One region of the Clostridium sp. LY3-2 genome, then DNA from elsewhere that is predicted to be linked to it. Evidence: predicted binding sites of a transcription regulator. Region 1 holds the regulator's gene; the other holds the start of a gene.
The links. Region 1 encodes CtsR, which represses protease genes until heat stress. Its sites were predicted from a motif close to AAGGTCAANNAAGGTCAAAT; they were not measured.

Region 1 (6,277 bases):
ACCGTATTTTAAAAGAGTTTTTATATTTTTTCTATCTAATTCTTCTTCCTCTTCTTCAAAACTTATCTCTTCTTCTTCTGATTTATATAAATATTCCATAACCTCGTCTTTAATCTTATCAAATCCTGTAGATATATTCTTTAAAATAGAATATGCTAATCCTTCTTCTCCTTCAATAATAGCTAAAAGCATATGTTCAGGACTTGCATATTTATGATTAAATTTTTTAGCCTGATTAAGACTTTCTTCTAAAACAAATTTAGCCCTTGGAGTTTTAGCTATAGAATAAAGTTCTATATCATCTTCTCCTTCTCCAAGGATACCCTTTAAAGTCTCCTTTACACTTAAAAGAGTCACGCTGTGGTTAAATAGAATATTAGAAGCTTCCCCTTGTTCTTTTATTACTCCCATAAGAATATGCTCCGTACCTATATAACCGTGCTTTAAACTTTTTGATTCAATTCTCGCTTTTTCTAATACTTCAAGTGATCTCTCTGTAAATCTTTCTTGTCCCATATACTTTTCTCTAATACCTCCTTAAATTATCAAACCTTAAAGTAACTCTCTAACTACTCGTGCTCTTTCATAATTTAATTCTTTAAAATCTAAATCTCTTTTTAATTCTTTTCTAATTAATGCACTTCTAGATAAAACAGTTATCTTGTTTAGTTTTGATTTTTCTATATCTAAGAAGCCTAGTTCAACTCCAAGTCTTATATCCGATAGTAAGTTTAAAACCTCTATTTGATTTAAAAGTCTTGAATATTTTAATATTCCATATGACCTATAAACTTTGTCCTCAATTTCTTTGAAAGATTTGTTTAAAAGTTCATATCTTAGATTATTTTCTTTCCTTACTACTATTTTTATAGCTTCTTTAAGGTTTTTAATAATCTCTTTTTCACTCATACCAAGACTTATATAGTTTGCTATTTGATAGAGGTTTCCATAAGCATTTGCTGTATTTCCATATATACCTTTTATACTAATCCCTAATCTATTTAACTCTTTAGATAAATTAAATATAAGGTCTTTAGAAACTATTGTAGGTATATGTATCATTACAGCAGCTCTCATTCCGGTACCTAGATTTTCAAGTTTTGAAGTTATAAATCCAAGTTCGCTATCAAAGGCATACTCTATATCTTCTTCTATCTTGTCATCTAGTTCACTTATATTTTTATAGGCTTCATCTATATTGTATCCATTTTCTACCATTTGTAATCTTAAATGATCATTTTCATTTATCATTGCTGTAAAAGTTTCATTTTTGCCTATAATAACTCCCGAAATATCTCTATTTTTTTTAACACTACTATTAATTAAATTCTTTTCTTTATAGCTCTCATACTCTAAGTTGTACTCCCAAAGCCTGTAGATTTCGCTATCTTTTACGTATTTATTTATAATATTTTGAAGCCTATTAAAAAGTTCTCTTCCTTCTGTTTTTTCTAAAAATAAAGGAAATTTATAACCTCTTATATTTCTTAGTATTCTAAGCCTGCTGCTAACTACTAAGCTATAATCTAATTCCTTCATTCTTCTTCCCTTTTTATATCACTTATTACTTCTTTTATCTTATCTCTTATAATTGCAGCATTTTCATATTCTTCTTTTAAAACGGCTTCTTCAAGGATTTCATTTAAATTTTTTAAATTATTTTCGAATGTTACTTTTTTAATTTTACTTTTTGGAATTTTACCTTTATGAATTTTACTGAAATGTATCTTTTTTATTTTAGGAATGAGTTTTTTTCTAAAGTTTAGATAGCAATTTTCGCAACCTAAAATTTGATTTTTTTCAAATTCTTCAAATTCTAGGCCACAAGAATTGCATTTTAGGATATTTTCTTTATTTTCTTTTTTAGTATTATCTACAAGTTCTAAAAACTTATCTAATAAACTATCTACGTTTAACTTTAAATCTTCATTTGTTATATCTGATATATCTTTTGTTGTCATTTCTTTTGCACATTTATGACAAAGCCAAATACCTTCTTTTTCGCTTTCATTTATGCAAACTAAATGGATTATTGCTTCATTTTTACTACACTTTTCACAAAGCATTATTACCTCCTTAAGAGATTATTACCATAAGCATTCCTTTTAATATATCAGAACGTAATCTATTTCTATTATCAGATGATGCTAATGTTTTATCGTTCATAGATATTTTTATGAGTTCATATTCCTTTTTATTAATCAATTCTGTTTCTAATAAATTATCTATTAGAGCAATTGCATTATGATATGTAATGCTATCTCCTATAGATTCTTTTATAAGCTTAGTTCTATTTTCTGAATCAACGTGTCTAACCTCTTTAATTAAAATGTGGCCTCCGCCACCTCTACGACTCTCTATAACATACCCTTTAGCATAGGTAAATCTAGTAGTTAACACATAATTTATTTGTGATGGAGCGCACCTAAATTGGTCTGCTAATTCATTTCTTTGTATATAAATTTTATGATCTTCTTTATTTTTAAGCATCTCTTTGATGAACTTTTCAATTACATCTGTCAATCTTGCCATTTTTGCACCTTCTTTTAAAATTGTTTTTGACTTACTTTGATATTAACACTATATTAATACTTTTCTAATTATTTTTCAAGTTTAGTCAAATTACATTAGGATAATTTAACCATTCTATGTGCATAATAATATTAATTTATAAAGAGAGGTATTATATAAATGAATATAACTTGGCTTGGAAATTCTACTTTCCTAATTAAAACAGAAATAGGAAAAAGACTTCTAATAGACCCTATAAATAAATTTCATAGTTGTAACATAAAAGAACTATCACCAAACGTAATAACATTTAGCGATTACTCTAAAAACTACATATGCTTAGATGAGTTTGACCCTAATACAAAAATAATTAAAGAACCTGGAATATATGATTCAGAGATAGGGCAAATAATTGGAATTAAAACTTATAGTGATAATTTCTTTGGTGCAAAGAGAGGAGAAAACACTATATTTGTTTTTGAAATTGATGGTTTTAAAATCTGTCATTTAGGATATTTAGGATGCCCTTTAACTTCTAATTTATTAGATGATTTAAAAGGCTTAGATGTATTATTTATTCCTGTAGGTGGTAATGTAAATCTAAATTCAACAGAGGCTTATAAACTTTGCAAAACTTTATCACCTAAAGTTATAATCCCTATGAACTATAAAATAAGTAATTTATCTTTTTTGTTTGATGATATACAGCCCTTTATACTTCTTATGAAAGATGCATACAAAATCCAAAACCAAACTTTAAATTTAACAAAAGAAGATTTAATTTCTTATAAAGAAAAGGTAATAATACTACCCTTTAATTCTAAATAAAGCAAAAAAAAGATCGTTTTTTCTTTAAGAAAAAACGATCTCTTTTTATAAGTAATATACTACTCTTGTACTGGTGCTCCTACTGGACAAACATTAGCACAGTTTCCGCAATCGATGCAAGTATCTGCGTCTATTACGAATTGAGTATCTCCTTGACTTATAGCATTAACTGGACATTCTGGTGCGCATGCTCCACAGCTTACGCATGAATCTTGAATTACAAATGCCATTTAAAACACCTCCTAAATTTTATGGTATTAAAACCACCCTTATTTTATCATACTTGAGTTTTTTTTGAAAGAGTTAAAAGTAAATATGTAGCAACTTATATTACTGTATACCCTAAATTTTCAATAGAATCTATTATGTCGTCTTCTTTTAAATATAATTCATTAAATATAACTACTACTTCTTTTTTAGATAAATTTAATTCACTTGCAATAACTCCAGCATTACTAGCTATTGCACCTTGAATTTTTTTTACGTCGTTTGAACTGTTTAGTCCAGCTACTCTTAGTAAGGCCTTCATTATTCCTCCCCCTATTTCTCCTTAATAAGTTGCTTTATTAACTTCTTATCTTCAGGATTTTCTATTTCTAATCTAACATCTTTTTCGTCAACTATATCTTCATAGCTTCCTTCTATTAGATCTACTTCTTCTATTTTATAAATTTCAAGAATTTCTTCTTCGCCTCTTTTAAGTCTAACTTTTACATTTTCTTTTACTATGTTATTTTGGATAACTTCACCGTTTCCATCTGGAGTATCAACTAAAGATCCAACCTTTGGAAGACGCTTTCTAATATCTTCATAAGTTGATTGTTCATAGTTTAAGCAACACATAAGTCTTCCACAAATACCTGAGATTTTAGTTGGGTTAAGTGAAAGGTTTTGCTCTTTTGCCATTTTTATAGAAACTGATGCGAAGTCTCCAAGGAAAGTAGAACAGCAAAGTGGTCTTCCACAAGGTCCAAGTCCACCTATCATCTTAGCCTCATCTCTAACACCTATTTGTCTTAATTCTATTCTTGTTTTAAATATAGTTGCTAAATCTTTTACAAGTTCTCTAAAGTCTACTCTTCCATCTGCTGTGAAGTAGAATATTACTTTGTTGTTATCGAAAGTGTATTCTACATCTATAAGTTTCATATCTAACTTATGTTCTAATATTTTTTGCTCACAAATTCTTAAAGCTTCTGATTCTTTAGCTTTATTTTCTTTGTGCTTTTCAATATCATTTTTATCAGCTACTCTTAATACGTTTTTAAGAGGGGCTATTATTTCTTCTTCATTTATTCCTTTAACTCCGACAACGCATTGCCCAAATTCAATTCCTCTTGCCGTCTCAACAATAACATAATCAAATTTGTTTATGTTTAATTCTTGAGGCGCAAAATAATATATTTTACCTGCTTTTTTAAATCTCACTCCTATTACTTTTAACATAACTTTATACCTCCAAAAAGCCCATAAGCATAATATCAATATTTATAGAAAAGTTAGTATTATTTTTAAAGCCTACCCTAGCTTCTTTTATATACTTTATCATTCCTTCTAATCTTTTATAAGACATAAGTTGATTTAATTCATCTATTTCAGATATCTTATCTGAATTTATTATCATATCATTATTATTTAATTCTTTAAATAAAATTATATCTCTTATAAAAAGTTCTATTACACTTAATAACTCTTCTTTCTCATCTTTAAACTTTAAAAATTCTTTTTCATATTTTAATATCGAATCTACATCTCTTTTACTTACGTCTTTTAGCATAAGTAAAATTAAATCTCTCATTTTTTCAAGAGATTCATCATCTAAAAATCTTTCTGCTCTTCCTGGAATACCGTGTGCATAAGCTAATGCAGATTTAATTATATTTTCTTCTATTCCCGTTCTTCTATTTAAGACCTCTAGCATTTCTTCTTTGTTTAATGGTGTAAGCTTGTATATTTGACACCTTGATTTTATAGTTTCTAATATTATTTCAAGGTTTGTTGTTAAAAGTATTATAAAAACTCCATTTGGTGGTTCTTCTATAGTTTTTAAAAGTGCATTTTGTGCTTGAACTGTAAGCTTTTCTGCATTATGTATTAAAATAACTTTTCTATCACCTTCATATGGTTTTTTATTTAGTTCTTCTATTATCTTTCTAACTTCGTCTACACCTATTGTTGCCTTTTTTGCTTTATATATTACAACATCAGCATTTTCTTCGCCTAAAGGCTTATTTATAATCTTAGAAGAGAATATATCTGCTAATATACTTTTCCCAATCCCGTCATCACCAGATATTAAATGAGCGTGAGATAGTGTATTGTTTTCTGCTCTTCTCATAAATCCATTTATGATATTTTTATGCCCTACGAAGTTTTGCAATACACCCTCCTCCTCTCTCTATATTAAACTTTAACAAATTTATCTACATCTACCACAAATATAGTTGCACCACCTACATTTACTTCTAATGGATACTGCATGTACATCCCACTATTTCCTGTAAGAGGAGTAGATGTTGATACTATTTCTGTTCTCTTTTTACATATGTCACTTATTATGTCTATAACTTCATCTACTTTGTCTTTATTGACCCCTATCATTAAAGTCGTATTCCCTGATTTAAGGAATCCCCCAGTTGTAGCTAATTTTGTAACTCCAAATTTTTTAGAACTTAGAGCATCAATCAAATCAATTGAATCATCATCATTAATTACAGCTATTACTAACTTCATACAAAACCCTCCACTTTAAATATACCATATACTATTATTTTACCATAAACTTCTATATTTAAGATATTAGTTTATTAACCCATTAATAACAGATTTTACATTCTCGAAGACTTGTTCGATTGGAAGAGATGCGTCTATTTTAACTATTCTGTCTTTATTTTTCTCGTAAACTATCTCGTATCCTTCTCTAACTTTATAATGGAAG
Region 2 (6,277 bases), on a different contig from region 1:
AAGCTTTATAGATGAAAATGGATTAACTATTTATGTAGACGGAAGTTTCTCTTTAGAAAAAGAGAATTTTTCATACGGGCTTGTAGCCTTAGATAAAGGTGAAATTATTTTTAAAGATAATGGAGTAGGTTTTGATGAAAAAGCTATTGCTTTAAGAAATGTTTCAGGAGAAGTTTTAGGGTCTATGAAGGCTATAGAATTTGCGATAGAAAAAGGTTATAGTGAAGTTTCTATTGTATTTGATTATCAAGGAATAGAATCTTGGGCACTTGGAACGTGGAAAAGAAATAACGATATTACAAAAGGATATCACGAATTTATAAAAGAAAAATCTAAATTAATAAAAATAAACTTTATTAAAGTTAAAGGTCATAGCGGTGATAAATACAATGATATAGCAGATGAACTTGCAAAATCAGCACTAGGAATACTTTAGGATATTATTACCACGATTAAAATTAAATAAGCTACATAATATAAATATGAAATAAATTAAAAGAGGTGTTATATTATGTGTTATAAAGGTTTAAGAGGATTAATCTTAGGAACAGTAGCCGGAGCAGCTGTTGGAATGTTATTAATGCCACAACTTGACAGAAAAACACAAAGAAGTGTGAAAAAAACAGGAAGAGTTATAAAATGTGTGGCAGAGGATGCATATGACAACATAATGGGAATGATGAAATGAAAAATTATAGGGCTATTTTCGTAATAGCCCTATAATTTTTTTATAAATTAGAAAAAATTTTTAATAAAATTTTGCCTAATTAAATTTTTAACTCAAAAAAATTAACAAGTTGTAACAAAAATATTGTATATATTTACAGGTACGTGTTATAATATATCTAAAATTACAAGAAATTTAATAAAGTTTAAATAGTATTAACAAAATTAAGTGAAAAAGAGGGAAGAACAGTATATGGAAATTTTATCTCTAGGAGAAAAAATAAAAAGAAAAAGAAAACAGTTAGATATGACTTTAAAAGACTTAGCTAAGGATAGAATTACTCCAGGACAAATAAGTTTAGTAGAGTCTGGAAGATCAAACCCTTCTATGGACCTATTAGAATACTTAGCGCAAAGTTTAGATATTACTGTTGAATATCTAATGGAGTCAGAAGAAAGTCAAGCAGAAAAGATTTGTATGTATTACGAACAAATAGCAGAGTCTTACGTGCTTGAAAAGAGTTTTATACAAGCGGATAAATACATAGAAAATGCTCTTTATTATGCTGAAATGTATAATTTAGAATATAAAAAAGCAAAAATTCTTTACTTAAGAGCAGATATTCACAAAAAGAAAGGTGAGCTGGCTTTAGCTCAGCAATACTTCCTTTCAGCAAATGTTATATTTATAAAAAATAACAAATTCAACGAGATAGTTAGAACTTTCTTAAACCTTGGAATTATTACGCTAGATTTAGAAGCGTATCATTCAGCTACAAGCTATTTAAAACAAGCTGAGAAGGTTTATATGGATAACAACTTAGGCGATGATTATCTTTTAGGAAAAATTTATTTTTATTTAGCTAAAAGTTACTATGAGGTAAATAAGGTAGGACGAGCTATGGACTATTCTTTCTTAGCTAAAGAAAAATTTGAACAAATAAACGATAAGGAAAATTATGCTAAAACTTTATTATCTTTATCAGAAGAATACAACAAAAGTGGTGATTTGGCTAAAGCTATTGAGTATTCAAAAAGAAGCTTAAAAATTTACAGAGAACTTAACGATTTTAGAACTATATCTAATATAGAAAATGATTTAGGAGAGTTTTTCTATAGCTTTGAGAATATTGAAGAATCATTTAAGCATTATCATTTAGCAAAAGAAATGAAAATGAAAAATAATGACGACAGTGTTATTTATACATTAATTAATATATGTAAAAACTATCTAAAGCTTAAAAATATTGAAAGTTGCAAAGAAGTTTTAGATGAGATTTACGAAATGCTTAGAGATGAGCAAAAAGAAGAATATATTGAATGTAATTTAGTTAAATTTAGAATGCATATCATTGAAGATAAGCTAAATGAAGCTGAGAATGTCTTAATGACAACTTACAGATATGCATATTCAAATGATTTATTCCAAAAAGCAGGTGAGTTAGCTATAACGTTAGGTAAATTCTACATTGATAACAAAAATGATGAAGATGCTGCTAAGTATTTAGATACTGGGGTAAACATATTTAAAGAAATTGGCATATTAAAAAACTAGAGTGGAATAGGTGATTTTAATGGAGATACTTTCAACTGGGGAAAAAATAAAACGTACAAGGATATACAAGGGAATAACTTTAAAGGAATTATGCGCAGATAGAATTTCTATTTCTAAAATGAGTTGCATAGAAAATGGAAAGGTAAAAGCTGATAAAGACATCTTAGAATATATTGCAGATAAATTAGCTGTAGATTATTCATATTTAGCAAAAGATGTTTATGAGCAAATAATTGAAAATATAGATATTATAGATAAGGGAAACTATAATACTACATTTGAGAATGATGTGAAATTGAATTTAGAGTACGCTTTAGATTATGGGTATGGTGACTTAGCATTTAAATTAATGCATAAATTATTTAATGGATACAAAATAAAGGGAAAATTAGAAGATATCTCAGATCTTATACCAGAATACTATAACCTATATGTGGAAGATAATACTATAGAAAAGACTATGACTTATTTTAAAGATATAGCAGAATATCTTTACGATAATTTAGAGTACAGGGAAGCTGGAACATACTACGGAAGATTATGTGAACTTTTAGAGAGGGAAAACTTAATTTCTGACGAAGAGTATGTTTACGTAAATTATAAAGAAGGAATGTGTTATCTTAAATCAAATAATCATGAAAAAGCATACAAGCACCTAAGTATAGCTAAAGAAAATATTGATAAAGTAACAAGTAATAAATTAAAAGGCTGTATTTATCATTATAATGATGTTCTAGATATACTTATGGGAAAAGATAATAAAGAATTACAAGATGCGGCTTTATCTTTCTATGGAGTAGATAGTATAGAAGCAATAGATGCAAGACTTGATTTTGCAACTTCTTACTTTACTATAAGAAAAGAAAAAGAAGCTATCGATTTAATAGATTTAAGTATAAATCTTTTAGAGGATAAAAATTCACTTGAAGCTGGAAAACTAATAATAAAATGTATAAAAATACTTATAAGTAATGGTAAATATGATATTGCAGAAAAAATATCAGATAGAGCTATAAACCTTGTTATAAGTTTAAATGACATAAAATTAATTGAACGCGGATACTATTTAAAAGGAATATTACTACAAAAAAAGGGGGAGTATAAAGAATCAGAACTATATATGAATCTTTCTTTAGACTCTTTAATAAAATGTGGTAATAAAAAAGAACTTTATAAAAGATATTTAGATATGGCTAATATGTATCATAAGCTTAATGATATTAAAGATTCGTTAAGATATTTTACTTTAGCTATGCAAACTAGAAACTAAAAAGTCTGAAAGGCTAGCACGATTGTGCTAGCCTTTTTATAATTTTCTTTTAAAAAGACATACTAAAAATGTGAACAAAAAACCAAGGTCAAATAAAGTATAAAATACGAGAAAAATGGAGAAAATAAAAGATAATTTATTTAAATCCTTAAATATAGTCTTAAATTTACTTTTACCTTCTTTGACTTTCAGCTTTTAAGAGATTATTATTTAATCAATAGATAAAAACGAAAAATGAGGTGAATTTAGATGAACATAGATAAAATGACTGTAAGGGTACAACAAGCATTAAACGATGCTAATTCATTAGCAGTAAGATTTAAAAACCAAGAGTTAGATGTAATTCATTTATTTGGAGCTCTAGTAGAACAGGAGGACGGATTGATTCCAAATCTACTAAATAAGATGGGGGTTCCAGTAAAAGGTTTAGTAAGCTCTATTGAAAACGCAATAGATAGACTTCCTAAAGTAAGTAGCAGTAATGGTGGCGCAGCACCAGTATATGCAAGTAGAAGAATCGAAGAAGTTTTAATGGAAGCTGAAAAAGTTTCTAAAAAATTTGAAGACTCATATATAAGCGTTGAACACGTTATGCTTGCTATTATGAAAGTTGATAATAAGGGAATGGTAGGAGAAATATTAAAAGCCTACAACATAAACAAAACAAACTTTATGGACGTATTAAAAGAAGTACGTGGAAGTCAAAGAGTAGAAACTCAAGACCCAGAAGGTACTTACGATGCTTTAGGTAAGTATGGTACAAACTTAAATAAATTAGTTAATGAGCATAAATTAGATCCAGTAATAGGAAGAGATGATGAAATCAGAAGAACAGTTAGAATTCTTTCAAGAAGAACTAAAAACAATCCAGTTTTAATAGGTGAACCTGGTGTTGGTAAAACTGCAATAGTTGAAGGATTAGCTCAAAGAATAGTAAATGGAGATGTTCCTGAAGGGTTAAAAGATAAAATAATATTCTCACTAGATATGGGTTCACTAATTGCAGGGGCTAAATATAGAGGAGAATTTGAAGAAAGATTAAAAGCTGTACTTAAAGAAGTACAATCAAGTGAAGGAAAGATAATTCTTTTCATAGATGAAATTCATACAATAGTTGGTGCAGGTAAAACTGATGGTGCTATGGATGCAGGTAACTTAATTAAGCCTTTACTTGCAAGAGGAGAATTACACTGCATTGGTGCAACAACATTTGATGAATATAGACAATATATAGAGAAAGATAAAGCTTTAGAAAGAAGATTCCAACCGGTTATAGTTGAAGAGCCTTCAGTAGAAGATGCTATATCAATTTTAAGAGGATTAAAAGAAAGATTTGAAATCCACCACGGTGTAAGAATTCACGATTCAGCTATAATAGCTGCAGCTAAATTATCAGATAGATACGTTCAAGATAGATATCTACCAGATAAAGCAATCGACTTAATAGATGAAGCTGGTGCTATGATAAGAACAGAAATAGATTCACTTCCTACTGAACTTGATACTGTAAGAAGAAAAAAATTCCAACTTGAAATAGAAAAAGAAGCTTTATCTAAAGAAAAAGATGAGTTTTCTAATAAGAGATTAAAAGAAGTTGAAAAGGAACTTGCAGAAGTTAAATTAAAAGATGATGAAATGTCTGCAAAATACGAAAAAGAAAAAGCTCATATAATTGAACTTAGAGATTTAAAAGAGCAATTAGACGAAGCTAAAGGAGATATTGAAAAATACGAAAGAGCTTACGACTACAATAAAGTTGCAGAGATTCAATATAGCTTAATTCCAGAAATAGAGAGAAAAATAAAAGAAAAAGAAGAAGAAGTTAAAGAAAATTCTAAAGGTGCTTTATTAAAAGAAGAAGTTACAGAAGAAGAAGTATCACAAGTTTTAGCTAGATGGACTGGTATTCCAGTAACTAGACTTTTAGAAGGAGAACGTGAAAAACTTTTAAGATTAGATAAAGAATTACAAGCTAGAGTTATAGGGCAAGATGAAGCTGTAGAATCTGTATCTAACGCTATCCTTAGAGCTAGAGCTGGACTTAAAGATGAAAATAAACCTATAGGTTCATTTATATTCTTAGGACCAACTGGTGTTGGTAAAACAGAACTTGCAAAAACTTTAGCTAGAACTTTATTTGATAGTGAAGATAGCATGATTAGAATTGATATGTCAGAGTATATGGAAAAACAATCTGTATCTAGATTAGTTGGACCTCCTCCAGGATATGTTGGATATGAAGAAGGCGGACAATTAACAGAAGCTGTTAGAAGGAATCCATATTCAGTATTATTATTTGATGAAATCGAAAAAGCTCATCCTGATGTATTTAATATGTTCCTTCAAATATTAGATGATGGTAGACTTACAGATAATAAAGGTAAAACTGTAGATTTTAAAAACACAATAATCATTATGACTTCAAATATAGGATCACAATATCTATTAGATGGTAACACTAAAGATGGAATTAGTGATTCAGCTAAAGAACTAGTAATGGGTGAAATGAAAGCAAGATTTAAACCAGAATTCTTAAATAGGGTTGACGACATAATTATGTTTAGACCTCTTACAGAAGAAGGAATAACTAAAATCATAGATATTTTCTTAAGAGATGTTGAAAGAAGATTAGAAGATAGAAACATTAAATTAAATATTACAGAAAGTGCAAAACATATCTTAGCTAAAGAAGGATATGATCCAGTTTATGGTGCTAGACCATTAAAAAGATATATCCAAAACACTTTAGAAAATAGCCTAGCTAGAAAATTAATAAAAGGTGAAAT

Region 2: a site for CtsR is predicted at 3,661-3,680, ahead of clpB (ATP-dependent chaperone ClpB). Genes of this name have one in related genera too.

What each region holds. Positions count from the first base shown of each region.
Region 1 covers NZ_JAMDLQ010000056.1:5,019-11,295, reverse strand. Annotated here, with positions in the region: gene M4I33_RS15455 (ATP-dependent Clp protease ATP-binding subunit) at 1-516, opposite strand, end outside; gene M4I33_RS15450 (ATP--guanido phosphotransferase) at 553-1,539, opposite strand; gene M4I33_RS15445 (UvrB/UvrC motif-containing protein) at 1,536-2,066, opposite strand; gene M4I33_RS15440 (CtsR family transcriptional regulator) at 2,077-2,532, opposite strand; gene M4I33_RS15435 (MBL fold metallo-hydrolase) at 2,692-3,339, shown strand; gene M4I33_RS15430 (DUF362 domain-containing protein) at 3,399-3,569, opposite strand; gene M4I33_RS15425 (heavy-metal-associated domain-containing protein) at 3,665-3,868, opposite strand; gene M4I33_RS15420 (stage 0 sporulation family protein) at 3,880-4,785, opposite strand; gene M4I33_RS15415 (DNA polymerase III subunit delta') at 4,790-5,719, opposite strand; gene M4I33_RS15410 (cyclic-di-AMP receptor) at 5,743-6,072, opposite strand; gene tmk (dTMP kinase) at 6,139-6,277, opposite strand, start outside.
Region 2 covers NZ_JAMDLQ010000039.1:57,111-63,387, reverse strand. Annotated here, with positions in the region: gene M4I33_RS12625 (ribonuclease H family protein) at 1-436, shown strand, start outside; gene M4I33_RS12620 (hypothetical protein) at 512-688, shown strand; gene M4I33_RS12615 (helix-turn-helix domain-containing protein) at 920-2,221, shown strand; gene M4I33_RS12610 (helix-turn-helix domain-containing protein) at 2,241-3,491, shown strand; gene clpB (ATP-dependent chaperone ClpB) at 3,741-6,277, shown strand, end outside.